DNA from 2 places in the Neorhizobium tomejilense genome. Region 2 is predicted to be linked to the other one. Evidence: riboswitches for the same ligand, from Rfam matches in the RefSeq annotation. Region 2 holds a riboswitch; the other holds the start of a gene.
The links. Region 2 has a riboswitch for S-adenosylmethionine ahead of metA (homoserine O-acetyltransferase MetA). Riboswitches for the same ligand answer to the same signal wherever they lie in the genome.
Positions count from the first base shown of each region.

Region 1: another riboswitch for S-adenosylmethionine. It lies ahead of ACSQ3G_RS00605 (O-succinylhomoserine sulfhydrylase); the one in region 2 lies ahead of metA (homoserine O-acetyltransferase MetA).

Region 1 is NZ_CAXUSO020000001.1:116,887-124,960, forward strand. Features, by position in the region: gene ACSQ3G_RS00595 (tannase/feruloyl esterase family alpha/beta hydrolase) at 1-924, opposite strand, end outside; gene apaG (Co2+/Mg2+ efflux facilitator ApaG/CorD) at 1,040-1,432, opposite strand; gene ACSQ3G_RS00605 (O-succinylhomoserine sulfhydrylase) at 1,605-2,789, opposite strand; SAM riboswitch at 2,833-2,911, opposite strand; gene ACSQ3G_RS00610 (2'-deoxycytidine 5'-triphosphate deaminase) at 2,985-4,079, shown strand; tRNA gene ACSQ3G_RS00615 (tRNA-Gly) at 4,133-4,206, shown strand; gene ACSQ3G_RS00620 (pyridoxal phosphate-dependent decarboxylase family protein) at 4,362-5,771, shown strand; gene ACSQ3G_RS00625 (ABC transporter substrate-binding protein) at 5,837-7,567, opposite strand; gene ACSQ3G_RS00630 (DUF2160 domain-containing protein) at 7,643-7,924, opposite strand; gene ACSQ3G_RS00635 (carbohydrate ABC transporter permease) at 7,941-8,074, opposite strand, start outside.
Region 2 is NZ_CAXUSO020000001.1:3,685,841-3,693,914, reverse strand. Features, by position in the region: gene ACSQ3G_RS18410 (response regulator) at 1-394, opposite strand, end outside; gene ACSQ3G_RS18405 (ABC-F family ATP-binding cassette domain-containing protein) at 555-2,378, opposite strand; gene ACSQ3G_RS18400 (thiamine diphosphokinase) at 2,382-3,038, opposite strand; gene ACSQ3G_RS18395 (AAA family ATPase) at 3,133-3,972, shown strand; SAM riboswitch at 4,026-4,103, shown strand; gene metA (homoserine O-acetyltransferase MetA) at 4,162-5,082, shown strand; gene ACSQ3G_RS18385 (vWA domain-containing protein) at 5,094-6,275, shown strand; gene ACSQ3G_RS18380 (aldose epimerase family protein) at 6,359-7,381, shown strand; gene ACSQ3G_RS18375 (PAS domain S-box protein) at 7,472-8,074, opposite strand, start outside.

The sequences.
Region 1 (8,074 bases), 3.6 Mb from region 2:
CGACTTCAGCGTTTCCACCTGCGCCGACGTAAAGCAGTCGGCACCGCCTGCCTCACATGTCTTCAGATCCTTGGCCGGATCGAAATTGCATTGACGGGGATCGGCGATCAGCCCGTCCCTGGCACCGTCGATCGCATCGCATTTGTCCATCACCGCCTCGGCGAGCACCGGAAGCTGAGCCCGGCTGATCGGCGCCTTGAGCAGAGCCCGCGCATTCCAGACGCCCCAGATCTGCGTATTGGTGAGATCGAGAACTGGAGCTCCGGCGAGGATGCCGTCGAAATCGGCCGGATAGCGCTGCGCCGCCATCAGGCCCTGGCGTCCGCCGGTCGAGCAGCCATCCCAGTAGGAGAAGGAGGGATGCCGGTCGTAATAACGCGCGGCAATCGCCTTGGCGGTGTCGACCGTCACATGCACCGCGCGTGAGCCGTAGTCGATCAAGAGGTCAAGGTCTTGTGCAAAATCCCCGAGCTTGTAGGTGGCCGCATCGTGGCCGGTATTCTGCTGGACGGTGAGGAAGCCTTTCGAAAGCGCCGCATTGCGGGTGGCGACCCGTGAAGGTGCCGCAAGGTCCTCGCCCGCGTAGCCGCCATTGCCGAACATATAGAGCCGCCGGTTCCAGTTGTCCGGCAGGGTGATCTCGAAGCGAACCTGCGGCCGGATATAGCCGGTCACCTGGCAATGGCCGGGGACCGTTCCCACGCCGGCCATATGCGTGGCTTTCAGCGCCGTGACCTCGGCAAAGGATTGGCCGTTCAGCATGCCGCAGGCGATCTGCGGCGACACGGTGGCGGAAGCGAAATCCGGCCTGTCCTTCTGATCGATGAAACTGCTCTTGTTTTGTGCGAGTGCCGGGGTGAAGGCCGCAACCGCCAGAAAGGCGCAGGGCGCCAGCAGAAAGGCCCGCTGAAGCGATCGTGTCATCAAGTTCTCCTCCCAAAGACCGGTTGACCACGTCAAGATGCCGCAGGAGGGAAGGGGTAACAAATAGAAAAACCGACGCCACCCATAACCTGCAGGTTGTCGTCGGTAGCGCGGTTTAGTTGAGGACGCGCATCAGGCCCGGTGAATCCAGGGAGAAAGCCGGGATCGTCACCTCGAAGGTCTCGCCTTCGTCGGTCTGCATGTCGTAATGGCCGAACATCAGGCCGGATGGTGTGTCGAGAGGACAGCCCGAGGAATATTCGTAGCTGTCGCCCGGCTTCAGCCGCGGCTGCTCGCCGACGACCCCCGGCCCGTCCACTTCGTCGACGATGCCGTTCTGGTCGGTGATGTGCCAGTAGCGATGCACCAGCTGCACGGTGAGCGTCGAATGGTTTTCGATGACGATGCGATAGCCCCAGACATAGCGGCTCTCTTCCGGATTGGATTGCTCCTCCAGATAGTAGGGTTCGACGGCGACATCGATATCTCTTGTCCGGGCGCGATACATGCGACACCTCAACAAATCTAACTTGGTTCGATATTGTACAGAGGCGCCGCAACGTCAAGAAATCTCGCGGTTTGAACAACCGAGTGTGAGCATTTGTTGAAGTTAAGGATAACCGGGATGGTGAATTTCTGGTCGATCCACCACCCCGGCCACTATCTTGAAAAGCGAACGCTTACACGCCGGCCTTGGAAAGCGCCCGGGCGAAATCCTCGATCAGGTCGTCGGTATCCTCGATACCGGCCGACAGGCGCACGGTGCCGGGCGAGATGCCGAGTTCGGCACGGGCCTCGTCCGTGAGGTTCTTGTGCGTCGTCGTCGCCGGATGGGTGATCAGGCTCTTGGAATCGCCGAGATTGTTGGAAATCTTGACGATTTCCAACGCATTCTGCAGCTTGAAGGCAGCTTCCTTGCCGCCCTTCAATTCGAAGCAGACGAGTGTCGAGCCTGCCTTCATCTGACGGGCGATGATATCGGCCTGAGGATGGTCCTTGCGGCCGGGATAGATGACCCGGGCCACCTGCTTCTGGTCGGCGAGGAAATCGGCGATCTTCGAGGCGCTTTCCGTCTGCTGCTTGACGCGCAGCGGCAGGGTCTCGATGCCCTTCAGCAGCGTCCAGGCATTGAACGGCGACATCGCCGGGCCGGTATGGCGGAAATAGTCGTGCAGGTTCTCGTCGATCCATTCCTTGTCGGAAAGCACGACGCCGCCGAGGCAGCGGCCCTGGCCGTCGATATGCTTGGTCGCGGAATAGACGACGATATGCGCGCCGAGTTCCAGCGGCTTCTGGTAGAGCGGGGTCGCAAACACGTTGTCGACGACGACCTTGGCGCCGATCTGGTTGGCGAGCCTGGCGACGCCAGCAATATCGACCACTTCGAGCGTCGGATTGGTCGGGCTTTCCAGGAAGAACACCTTGGTCTTCGGCGTGATCGCCTTTTCCCAATTCTCCAGGAAGCGGCCATCGACCAGGGTGCATTCGATGCCGTATTTCGGAGCGAGCGTCTCGACCACCCAGCGGCAGGAGCCGAACAAGGCGCGGGCCGCAACGATATGGTCGCCGGCCTTCAGCTGGCAGAGGATCGCGGCGGTGACGGCCGCCATGCCCGAGGCGGTGGCGCGTGCGTCTTCGGCGCCTTCCAGCATGCACATGCGCTTTTCGAACATGTCGTTGGTGGGGCTGCCGTAACGCGCGTAGATGAAGCCGTCTGTCTCGCCCTTGAAGCGGGCTTCGGCCGCTTCCGACGTGTCATAGACAAAACCCTGGGTCAGGAAGATCGCTTCCGAGGTTTCGCCATATTGCGAACGCAACGTGCCGCCGTGTACGAGCTGGGTTGCCGGGCGCCATTTGTTAGTCATGCGTGTCCTCTTTCAGAACAAAAAAACCGGTCGCATAAGCAGACCGGTTTCGCACCCGGTCTTTTTAGCCACTTATTTAACGTGGCTGCAAGCCGACCGGCCAAATCACCACGGGATAAGATTGGCATAGCGCCGCGCCCCGCTTGCGTCAATGGCTCGCATTTGGTTTTGTCGCGTCGAAAACTTGAGAGAGACATGATGGCTCGCGAAACAGGAATCTTGGCGGACCGCGCGATCGCGGCACTTTTCGACAGTGGGCGGCTGATCTCCGAGCGGGAGCTCGACCTGGATCAGGTTCAGCCCGCCAGCCTCGACCTGCGCCTAGGCGCCAAGGCATTCCGCGTCCGCGCGAGCTTCATGCCCGGTCCGACGAGCCTGGTCTCCGACAAGCTCGATCGGCTGAAGCTGCACGTGATCGACCTCTCGGAAGCCGCGGTGCTGGAAACCGGCTGCGTCTATATCGTGCCGCTGATGGAACGGCTCGACCTGCCGGCCAATATGTCCGCCTCCGCCAATCCGAAAAGCTCCACCGGCCGGCTCGATATTTTCACCCGCGTGATCACCGATTACGCGCAGGAATTCGACAAGATCCCGGCCGGCTACTCCGGCCCGCTCTACCTGGAAATCTCGCCGCGTACGTTCCCGATCGTGGTGCGCCGCGGTTCGCGCCTGTCGCAGATCCGTTTCCGCGTCGGCAACGCGCTGCTCGGCGAGCCGGACCTTCTGCAACTCCATAACGACGAAACCCTGGTCGCCTCCGCCAAGCCGAATGTCTCGGGTGGCGGCATCGCCCTGTCGATCGATCTTTCCGGCGACAGCGTCGGCCTGATCGGTTATCGCGGCAAACACCACACGGCCGTCGTCGATGTCGACAAGAAGGCGCAGCACGACATCTTCGATTTCTGGGAGCCGCTTTACAGCCGCGGCCGCAACGAGCTTATTCTCGATCCCGACGAGTTCTATATCCTCGTCTCGCGCGAGGCGGTGCACGTGCCGCCGCTTTATGCGGCCGAGATGACGCCCTTCGATCCGCTGGTCGGCGAGTTCCGCGTCCACTATGCCGGCTTCTTCGATCCCGGCTTCGGCCATGAGGCGGCAGGGGGACGGGGCAGCCGGGCGGTGCTCGAGGTGCGCAGCCACGAAGTACCCTTCATCCTCGAAGACGGCCAGATCGTCGGCCGCCTGGTCTACGAACACATGCTGGAAAAACCCGAAGGCATGTACGGCGCAGGCCTCGGCTCGAACTATCAGGCACAGGGCCTGAAGCTCTCGAAGCATTTTCGCGTCTGACACCACCTCCGGCTTGACAGTCGATGCCGTCTGTTGGAAATCTGCAGACCGACGCGGGTGTAGCTCAATGGTAGAGCAGCAGCTTCCCAAGCTGAATACGAGGGTTCGATTCCCTTCACCCGCTCCACTTTCCCGCCGCACGCCCCCGCTGCCTTTCAGCCCAAAGGGCCATTTATCGCCCCATGAGTCGATGATGGGACTGCGAGGGTTAGGGGAATTGCGCATCGTGTGGTAGCTTGGCGCAGATAGCTGCCCAGTCCCGACGACACGGAGGTAGGGTCCATGGCTGAGGGCATAGACGCACTTTTCGCGCAGGCGGCGCATCTGGCCGCCGGGTTCCGCCAGGCAGATCCTCAGCTCCACCGGCCGCAACTGCAATACCAGGAATGTCTGGCGACGCTCGTCGAAGAGCTCCAGGAGGAGACGCTGGCGATGGAGGACGTCCTTCAGCATCTCGTGGAAAAGGCTGAGCCGGGTCTCCATCGCATGACGGGCCCGCGTTTTTTCGGCTGGGTGATCGGCGGCTCACATCCGATGGGCGTGGCGGCAGACTTCCTGACAAGCGCCTGGGGACAGAATGCGGGTAATCACACCGCGTCCCCTGCCGCCGCGTCTTTCGAGAAGGTGGCGGCGACCTGGCTCTTGGACGTTCTGGGCTTGCCTGCTCAATGCTCCGTGGGTTTCGTCACGGGAGCGACGGTTGCTAATTTCAGCTGCCTGGCCGCCGCGAGAGGCGAGGTGCTTCGTCGCATTGGCTGGAACGTCGATGCAGACGGGCTATTCGGTGCGCCGCCGATCACCGTTGTCGTTGGTGACGATGCCCACACCACCGTTTTCTCAGCCTTGCAGTTCCTGGGACTTGGGCATGATCGCGTCGTCCGGGTCGCCACGGACAGACAGGGGCGTATTCTTGCCGGGCATTTCGAGGAGGTGGTCAACAAGGCGGCTGGTCCAATGATCGCCATCCTTCAGGCCGGGCAGATCAATACTGGAGCCTTCGATCCGTTCGCGGAACTTATCCCGGTCGCGAGGAGCAGGGATGCTTGGGTACATGTGGACGGCGCATTTGGTCTATGGGCCAAGGCTTCGCCGTCGACACGGCATCTTTGTCCTGGAGTGGAGTTGGCGGATAGCTGGGCCACCGACGGCCACAAGTGGCTTCAGACCCCCTATGACAGCGGCTATGCGATTGTAAGGGACGAAGTCGCCCACCGGCGGGCCATGACGATCGCTGCCAGCTACCTCCCCATCGCGGCGGAAGGGGAGCGGGACCCGTCGCACTACGTGCCGGAGCTTTCGAGGCGAGCACGCGGCTTCGCGACCTGGGCAATGATGAAGCACCTCGGCCGAAACGGCATCGCCCGTCTCGTCGAAGGTTGCTGTTCCGCCGCGCGGATCATTGCCGAACATCTGTCGTGCGAGCCGGGGATCGAGATCCTGAACGACGTCGACCTCAATCAGGTGATCTGCCGCTTCGGCTCGGATCTCTCGACCACCGATGCCGACGAGGTGACGAGAAGAACCATTGCGCGGTTGCAGCGCGAGGGAACGATCTTCGTGACCGGAGCCAGGTGGAGAGGGATCGAGGTCATGCGGATTTCCGTAAGCAACTACCGAACCGACGCGAGCACGGCGATGCTGGCCGCTGAGGCGGTGTCGGTTGCGTTCCGGAAGGAACGGTTGGGCAGCTGATGAGCTGCGACAGAGACCTTGCGGTCGGTGGCCGCCGGGCGCGTTGAGCGCCCGGCGAACCGGCTTTACTTCTTGGCGTCAGCCCAGCTCTTTACGAGTTCGTCGTAGTTGACGGTGACGGGCTTTTCCTTCTCGTTGGCGACCTTGAGCTGGGGAGCGAGGTTGCCCTTGGCGACCGCCTCCTTGTTCCAGTACGCGAGGTCGTGTTCCTCTGCGAGCTTCGGACCCATGTCACCCTGGACCTTGGCGCGTTCCAGGCGCTGCAGGACCTTTTCCTGCTCGGCGCAAAGCGAGTCCATGGCGGCCTGAGCCGTCTTGGCACCAGAGGACGCATCGCCGATCGCCTGCCACCAGAGCTGCGCGAGCTTCGGATAGTCAGGCACGTTCGTGCCGGTTGGCGACCACTGGACGCGGGCCGGTGAACGATAGAACTCGATCAGGCCGCCGAGTTTTGGCGCACGATCCGTGAAGCTCTTGTGCCGGATGGTGCTCTCGCGGATCAAGGTGAGGCCGACATGGCTCTTCTTGACGTCCACCGTCTTCGAGGTGACGAACTGGGCATAGAGCCAGGCCGCCTTGGCGCGGTTGGTGGGCGTGGACTTCATCAGCGTCCAGGAGCCGACGTCCTGATAGCCGAGCTTCATGCCGTCCTTCCAATAGACCCCGTGCGGAGACGGAGCGAAACGCCATTTCGGCGTGCCGTCCTGGTTCATCACAGGCAGGCCTGCCTTCACCATGTCGGCGGTGAAAGCCGTGTACATGAACATCTGCTGGGCGATTTCGCCCTGAGCCGGAACGGGTCCGGACTCCGAGAAGGTCATGCCCTGGGCGGCGGCCGGCGCATAGGCCTTCATCCAGTCGAGATATTTCTGGATGGAGTAGACGGCGGCCGGGCCGTTGGTATCACCGCCGCGTGCGACGCAGGAGCCGACCGGCTGCGACTTCTCGTTGACCTTGATGCCCCATTCGTCGACCGGCAGGCCGTTCGGAAGGCCCTTGTCGCCGTTGCCGGCCATGGAGAGCCAAGCGTCGGTGAAGCGCCAGCCGAGCGATGGGTCCTTCTTGCCGTAGTCCATGTGACCATAGACCTTCTTGCCGCCCACGTCGCGGCCGGTGAAGAACTCGGCAATATCCTCATAGGCCGACCAGTTGACCGGCACGCCGAGTTCGTAGCCATACTTTGCCTTGAAGTCGGCCTTGTTCTTGGCGTCGTTGAACCAGTCGTAGCGGAACCAGTAGAGGTTGGCGAACTGCTGGTCCGGCAGCTGGTAGAGCTTCTTGTCCGGTGCCGTCGTGAACTTCAGGCCGATGAAATCCTGAAGATCGAGGCCGGGGTTGGTGACGTCCTTGCCTTCACCCGCCATCCAGTCGGTGAGCGAGCGGGCCTGCTGGTAACGCCAATGCGTGCCGATCAGGTCGGAATCGTTGACATAACCGTCATAGATGTTCTCGCCGGATTGCATCTGGGTCTGCAGTTTTTCAACCACGTCGCCTTCGCCGATCAGGTCGTGGGTGACCTTGATGCCGGTGATTGCGGTGAAGGCCGGAGCCAGCACCTTCGATTCGTATTCATGCGTGGTGATTGTTTCGGAGACGACCTTGATGTCCAGGCCGGCAAGCGGTTTTGCCGCATCGACGAACCATTGCATCTCCTTTTCCTGTTCGGCGCGGGAAAGCGTCGAGAGTTCGCCGACTTCCTTGTCGAGGAACTGCTTTGCCTCCTCGGTGCCGGCATAGGCGGAGCCGGTCAGAGCCAGCAGCACCGCTGCCGTCGTTGTCATAAGATGCCGTCGCATTTTATCCTCCCAGAGTTTTGCGATTGCAATTTCGTACCGAGTGGCGGTTCTCCCGCCACTTTTTCAGCTTGCCTTTCAGACGAAGCGGAAGACGCCGATTGCGTAGACCACTGCCAGGGCAAGAGCCCACCACAGGTTGGGACCGATAAGCCCCAACCATGCGAGATGAATGAATGCCGCGCCGAGCAGCGAGATGAAGAGCCGGTCTCCGCGCGTCGTTTCGAAGCGCAGGATGCCGACCCTCGGTGCACCGCCGGGCGCGAAATATTCCCAGATGCTCATGCCGATGAGCAGGGCGAGGATCGTCAGAAAGAACAGGGCCGTCGGCAGTGTCCAGGCCATCCATGAAAAGCTCATGCGTGGTTCCTCCTTGTCAGACCCGGCCGAGGGCAAAGCCCTTGGCGATGTAGTTTCGAACGAAATAGATGACGAGTGCGCCGGGAACGATGGTCAGCACGCCGGCGGCTGCCAGCACGCCCCAGTCCATGCCCGACGCCGAAACGGTGC
Region 2 (8,074 bases):
GCCGGTTGGCAACGGCGTAGTCGATGGTCTTCTCGACCACATCGGGCATGACCGGTTTGGTGAGAACGCCGAGCGAGCCTTCGACGCCGGCTTCCACATCGTCCGGATTACCGGTCATGAACACGACGGTGATGCCATATTGCTCGGCAAGCTCGCGGCCGATCTCCGGACCGGTCCGGCCGTCCGAAAGATTGACGTCGACCAGGGCGATATCGGCATAGGCGGCGAGCGCCAGGGCATGTTTGCGGGCATTGGCAAAACCGGCGACTTTCAGGCCCATGGCTTCGATCGTCTCGGCAACATCGAGCGCGATCAGAAACTCGTCTTCGACAATCATAACTCTTTGATTCATCGCCTCAGTGGCCAGCCGACGACGCGTAACATTTGTCAGCATTGGATGTCCCCATTCGGTTGATCGGTTCCTGGCAGGCCGATCCGTCCCCGGGACATTTCGACCACTACTCACACCCCAGAACGCCCCGGGACATCATATGTTCCGCTCCGCGACAAATATTTTTCTAGCTAACTATCTGTTAAGCTTAACAAATCACAAATCAGCCTTCGATTTCCTCACGCAGCATTTCGAGTTCCAGCCATTCTTCTTCCATTTTGCTGATGCTTTGGCGCAGCTTTTCCATCTCCGCAGCCAGCTTGTTGAAGGCGGCGGGATCCTTGGTGAAGAGGTTGGGGTCGGCCATTTTCTTCTCGCGGGCGGCGATCTCGGCTTCGGCTTTGGCCATTTCCTTCGGCAGGTTCTCGAGCGCGAATTTCTGCTTGAAGGAAAGCTTGCCTTTGCCCTTGGGGGTGCCAGAAACCGATGCTGCAGTATCGGTTTTTGCCCTGTCAGCTTTTTCCGTGCGGCGCCTTTCCTCCAGCGCGCCCTTCCGCTGCGCCAGCATATCCGTGTAGCCGCCGGCATATTCGATCCAGCGGCCGTCCGGTGCGTCCGGATTGGCGGGGGCGATGGTCGAGGTCACGGTGCGGTCGAGGAAGTCACGGTCGTGGCTGACGAGGATGACGGTGCCGGTATAGCCGGCGACGATTTCCTGCAGCAGGTCCAGCGTCTCGATGTCGAGGTCGTTGGTCGGTTCGTCCAATATCAGGAGGTTGGACGGCCGGGCCATGATGCGGGCGAGCATCAGCCGGGCGCGCTCGCCGCCGGAAAGGTTCCTGATCGGTGTCCTGATCTGCTCCGGCTGGAACAGGAAATCCTTCATGTAGCCTGCGACATGCCGCTGTTCGCCGTTGACCAGCAGCGTCTCGCCGCGTCCATCCGTCAGATAGTGGGACAGCGTGTCCTCGGGGTCCAGGTCCTCGCGCTTCTGGTCGAGCGTGGCGATTTCCAGGTTGGTGCCGAGCTTGACGGTGCCGGTGTCAGGCGCCAGCTGGCCGGTCAGCATCTTCAGAAGCGTCGTCTTGCCGGCACCGTTCGGGCCGACGAGACCGATGCAGTCGCCGCGATGCACGCGGATCGAGAACGGCGCGACGATGATCCGCTCGTCGTAGCTCTTGGTGATGTTTTCGGCCTCGATGACCAGCTTGCCGGATTCACGGCCTTCGCTGACGCTCGCCTGCACGGTGCCCTGCGGTCCTTTGTGGCCGCGGTAATTGCCGCGCATCGTCTGCAACTCGCCGAGGCGGCGCATGTTGCGCTTGCGGCGGGCCGTCACGCCGTAGCGCAGCCAGTGCTCCTCGCGCTCGATCGCCTTGCCGAGCTTGTGCTGTTCCAGCTCTTCCGCCTCCAGCACCTCGTCGCGCCACGCTTCGAACTCGCCGAAACCGCGGTTGAGGCGTCGTGACGTGCCGCGATCGAGCCAGACCGTGGCATTCGAGACTTTTTCGAGGAAGCGCCTGTCGTGCGAGATCACCACCAGCGCGCTTCTGGTCTTGCGCAGCTCCTCTTCCAGCCATTCGATGGTCGGCAGGTCGAGATGGTTGGTGGGCTCGTCGAGCATCAGGATGTCCGGCTCGGGCGCCATGACGCGGGCAAGTGCTGCGCGTCGGGATTCTCCGCCGGAGAGCGTGTTCGGGTGTTCCTGGCCGGTGAGGCCCAGATGTTCGAGCAGGTAGGTGACGCGATAGGGATCGTCGCCCGGGCCGAGGCCTGCTTCGGCATAGGCCTGCACCGTCGAATAATCGGCGAAATCCGGCGCCTGTTCGAGATAGCGGATGGTCGAGGAGGGATGGCGGAACACCTCGCCCGACTGGGGCTCGACCATGCCGGCGGCGATCTTCATCAGCGTCGACTTGCCGGAACCGTTGCGGCCGACGAGGCAGATGCGGTCGCCCGGCTCTACCTGCATGCCGGCGCCGGCGAGAAGCGGCGCGCCGCCGAAGCTCAGAAAAATATCGTCAAGTTTCAGAATTGGGGGCGCCAACAGTCAGGCTCCTGTAAAGTCGTGGGGGCGGGCAAGGATCATGGCCTTGCCCTTCCTCAAATGGAATTCCACCCGGCCTTCTGCAACGTTCGAGACGGTGCGCGAGGAGCCGAAGGGGAGCGAGAAGTTGTCGAGCGGATAACGTGCGCCGATGATATCGAGCCCTTCCAGGTCGGAAAAACCGATGACCGAAAACAGCGAACCCTTCGGCAGGTCCAGGGTCCTTGTGCCCGGCAGCAGCGGCACGGCCTCCTCGTCGCCCGACGTCAGCAGGATGTCAAGGTCGCGTTCGGCCAGGCTCATGGCGTGAAAGAGATGCTGAAGCGCATGGTCGCTGCGCTCGCCGCCGAGCGCGCCGGCAAGGATCAGCCTCGTCGCGCCGCGTTCGATGGCTTCGGCCGTTGCGATCTCACCGTCCGTCTCGTTCTTGGCCGGCGGAAAGGCCTGCCGCTCGACATGCGGGAACTGCGCGATCAGCGCGGCGTCGGAGGAATCGAAATCGCCGACCCAGAGTTCAGGCTTCACGCCGAGTGCTGACGCATGGCGCATGCCGCTATCGGCCGCGATGAAGCGGCTGCCGGCGATCGTGTCCCGCAGGCGATCGGTGACGCGCAAATTGCCGCCGAGCAGAATGGTGAAGGTCGAATGGGTCATGTGCATTGCCCATAGCGCAAAGCCGGTGGAAAGGGAAAGCTGTTGCACCGCCACGGGTGAGCTTTTAGTTTGCGGCGCGTTTACCGATCAGGATCACGAGATGCAGTTTCAGGGTACAGCGGACTATATTGCCGACAAGGATCTGATGGTGGCGGTCAATGCTGCGATCCGGCTCGAACGTCCGCTGCTGGTGAAAGGCGAGCCCGGCACCGGCAAGACCGAGCTTGCGCGGCAGGTGGCCGCCGCCCTCGGGCTCGATCTGATCGAGTGGAACATCAAGTCCACCACCAAGGCACAGCAGGGGCTCTACGAATACGACGCCGTGTCGCGGCTCCGCGACAGCCAGCTCGGCGACGAACGCGTCCATGACGTGGCCAACTATATCCGCCGCGGCAAGCTGTGGCAGGCCTTTGCCTCCGACAGGAAGCTCGTCCTGTTGATCGACGAGATCGACAAGGCCGATATCGAGTTCCCGAACGACCTGCTGCAGGAACTCGACCGCATGGAATTCCATGTCTACGAGACCGGCGAGATGGTGCGCGCCAAGGTCCGGCCGATCGTCATCATTACCTCCAACAACGAGAAGGAACTGCCGGACGCCTTCCTGCGCCGCTGTTTCTTCCACTATATCCGCTTCCCTGACGTGGATACGCTCGCCCGCATCGTCGAGGTCCATTATCCCGGCATCAAGCAGGCGCTGGTGCGCAACGCGCTCACTCAGTTCTACGAGATCCGCGAGATGCCGGGGCTGAAGAAGAAGCCCTCGACCTCCGAAGCGCTCGACTGGATCCGGCTGCTGGTCTCGGACGATGTCGATCCGTCGGACCTGCGCGGCGACGTCAAGAACGCGCTGCCGAAGCTGCATGGCGCTCTCCTCAAGAACGAGCAGGACGTGCATCTCTTCGAGCGGATGGCCTTCCTGGCGCGGCGGGAGCGGTGAGCGGAAGATTATGCTCCCATTGACGCCGGTCGTAGCAAGGCGTATTTGAACTTTCGAGAATTCGTGGTGATTTGGCCGGCCGGCTTGCAGCCACGTTAAAAAAGTCGCTAAAGGGCCGCGAGAAGATGTCTTCCCACGGACCGGTCGCGATTTATTTTGCCGCCGGTTTTATTTTTGTTGGGTTGAGACATGCCGATCAAAATTCCCGATACGCTGCCCGCATTCACTACGCTCGTTTCCGAAGGCGTGCGGGTGCTGACCGAAACCATGGCTGTACGGCAGGACATTCGTCCGCTGCAGATCGGGCTCCTCAATCTCATGCCGAACAAGATCAAGACCGAGCTGCAGATGGCGCGCCTCGTCGGCGCCTCGCCCCTGCAGGTCGAGTTCTCGCTGATCCGCGTCGGCGGCCACAAGGCCAAGAACACCTCGGAAGATCACCTCCTGTCCTTCTACGAGACCTGGGAAGAGGTGAAACACCGCAAGTTCGACGGTTTCATCATCACCGGCGCGCCGATCGAGACGCTTCCCTTCGAGGACGTCACCTATTGGGACGAGATGAGACAAATCCTCGACTGGACGGCGACCAACGTACATTCGACCATGAATGTCTGCTGGGGCGCGATGGCGGCGATCTACCATTTCCATGGTGTGCCGAAATACGAGCTCAAGGAAAAAGCGTTCGGCGTCTATCGCCACCGCAACCTGGTGCCGTCCTCGATCTATCTCAACGGCTTTTCGGACGATTTCCAGGTTCCGGTGTCGCGCTGGACGGAAGTCCGCCGCGCCGACATCGAGAGGAACCCGGACCTCGAAATCCTGATGGAATCCGAGGAAATGGGCATCTGCCTGGTGCATGAGAAAGCCGGCAAGCGGCTCTACATGTTCAACCATGTGGAATACGATTCGACCTCGCTGGCGGACGAATATTTCCGGGACGTCAATGCCGGCGTGCCGATCAAGATGCCGCATAACTACTTCCCGCATAACGACGATACGCTGACGCCCTTGAACCGTTGGCGCAGCCATGCACATCTTCTGTTCGGCAACTGGATCAACGAGATCTACCAGACGACCCCTTACGACCTGGAGAAGATCGGTACCGAATAGGTTTCGACGCGATGTTCATTCCCTTCTTCCTTCACCTCAAGGAAGCGAAGATCCCGGTGACGCTCCGGGAATTCCTCGACCTTCTCGAAGGCATGGCGGAAGGGATCGCGGATTTCGACGTGGAAGCCTTCTACTTTCTCGCCCGCACGGCGCTGGTGAAGGACGAGCGGCATATCGACAAGTTCGACCGGGTCTTTTCGGCCTATTTCCGAGGGCTCGAGGCGGTCTCCGGGGAGCCCGGTCTGGACGTCGCCAGCATCCCCGAAGAATGGCTGCGCAGGCTCACCGAGAAACATCTCACCGACGAAGAGAAGAAGCTCGTCGAGGCGCTCGGCGGTTTCGAGAAGCTGATGGAGACGCTGCGCCAGCGGCTGGAGGAGCAGAAGGGCCGGCATCAGGGCGGCTCGAAATGGATCGGCACCGGCGGCACCTCCCCTTTCGGGGCCTATGGCTATAACCCGGAAGGCGTGCGGATCGGCCAGGACCAGTCCCGCCACCGCCGGGCGGTAAAAGTCTGGGACAAACGCGAGTTTGCCGATTTCGACGACAAGGTGGAGCTCGGCACCCGCAATATCAAGCTGGCGCTGAAGCGGCTGCGCCGCTGGGTGCGGGAAGGGGCGGTCGAAGAACTCGACCTGGCCGGTACGATCCGCTCCACCGCCGAACACGGTTATCTCGACGTCCAGACCCGGCCGGAACGGCGCAATGCGGTGAAGCTGCTGATGTTCTTCGATGTCGGCGGCTCGATGGACGACCATATCCGGGTGGTCGAGGAGTTGTTCTCGGCAGCCCGCGCCGAGTTCAAGCATATGGAGCATTTCTACTTCCACAATTGCCTCTATGAAGGCGTCTGGAAGGAGAACGGCCGCCGGTCGGAGCGGACGCCGACGCTCGACCTGATCCGCAGCTATGGCGCCGACTACAAGGTGATCTTCGTCGGAGATGCCTCGATGAGCCCCTATGAGATCACCCATGCGGGCGGCTCCGTGGAGCACTGGAACCAGGAGCCGGGCGAGGCCTGGATAAGGCGCGTCACCGAGCATTTCCACCGCTGCGTCTGGCTCAACCCGGTGCCGCAGGACCATTGGAGCCATACGACCTCGATCGGCTTCATGCGGCAGCTGATGACCGAGCGGATGTTCCCGCTGACGCTCGGCGGATTGGAACAGGCGACGCGTGCGCTCACGCGCTAGAGCCTTTTTTCTTCTCCATGGCGTTGCGGGTCGCCGCCAAATCGCGCAGGTTGCCGCAAACATATCGGTGGAGGAGTAATCTCATGGCGGACCAGAATTTCGAAGTTTTCGGCACCACGGAAAAGGGCGAAACCGTCTATCGTGTCAGGATCTCCGGCGGCGGGCTCACCGCTAATGTCATCACCTGGGGTGCGGTGATCCAGGACCTCAGGCTCGACGGCCATCAGCCGCCGCTCGTGCTCGGTTTCGAACGGTTTGACGACTACCTGAACCATTCTCCTTATTTCGGCGCGACGCCCGGCCGTTCGTCCAACCGTATCGGCGGCGGCCGCTTCGTGCTGGACGGCAAGCAATATCAGCTGGAACTGAACGAGCGGGGCGTGACCCATCTCCATGGCGGCTCGGACGGCATCGGCCGCAGCAACTGGACGATCGTCGAATATGCGGCCGACAAGGTGGTGCTGCGGATCACCGATCCCGACGGCCGTGCCGGCTATCCGGGAAACTGCACGGTCACGGCGACGTACCAACTCAAGAGCGACGGCGCTCTTTCCGTTGTCTACCAATCCACCACGGATCAGCCGACGCTCGCCAATATCTGCCAGCATACCTATTTCAATCTCGACGGCCACGAGGATGCGCTCGATCACGACATCATGATTGCCGCCGACCATGTACTGGTCTTTGACGACAAGCAGGTGCCGACCGGCGAACTGATGGCGGTCGCGGGGACGCCCTTCGACCTGCGCGACATGGGGCCGATGAAGCGGTTCGACGGCGATGCCCAGGTCCTGTTCGATCATAACTTCTGCCTGTCGCCGGAGCGTACCCTCAAGCGTTCCGTGGCTTTGGCGCGCAGCATCCATTCCGGCGTGTCGCTAGAAGTTCGCACCACCGAGCCGGGCGTGCAGCTCTATGCCGCCTTCAAGCTGTCGCAGATTCCCGCAGAGGGCCTCGATGGGCGCCGCTATGGCCCATTCGCCGGGTTCTGCCTCGAAACCCAGGTCTGGCCGGATGCCATCAACCACGCCAACTTCCCGAATGCGGTGCTGCGGCCGGGCGAGGTGTTGCTGCAAGAAACGGACTATGTTTTTTCAAAGCAATGATCGCTGCCGGCTTTGTCCGGATCGGGATTATCTGAGCCCGAATTGACGACGCTGCCGGCCCGAAAGCCGGCGGCGTTTGCCGTTTTCCGGCTATGTCGGCTGGATCATGCGGCGCAGTTCGCCTTCCAGCAGCGCCATGTTCACTGGTTTCCGGATGGTCGTCCGGTTTCTGAAACCGTGGTGATCGTCGAGCTGCTCATATCCGGTGCAGAACAGGAAGGGCACGCCATGGGTCTGCAGCCATTCCGCAAACGGGTAGACGGGCTTTCCCCCGAGATTGACATCGAGGACGGCGATGTCGGGAAGTTGCGAGCCGTCGACCAGCCGCATGGCTTCGTCGGCAGTTGCCGCCGGTCCGACAATTTCCCAGCCGCGCGATTCAAGTTCGCTGCAGAGCTCCATGGCGATAAGGGTCTCGTCCTCGACGACAAGTATCCGCCCCGCCGAGCCGGGTTCCGATGACCTCGGCGCGACCTCTTCGCCAGCAACCGAGCCGGCCGAAATGTCGGGTCGATAGACAGACCGGGGCAGTATCGCGGTCAGGCGCATACCGGCAGTTGGCCAGCTGATGTCGAGTTCGCCCGCCAATTGACGGGTGGCGACTTCCCTCACCAAGGTGGAGCCGAAACCCCTGGATTCAGGCTTCAGCACCGCCGGCCCGCCGGTCTCGGTCCAGCGGAGCTCCAGTTCCAG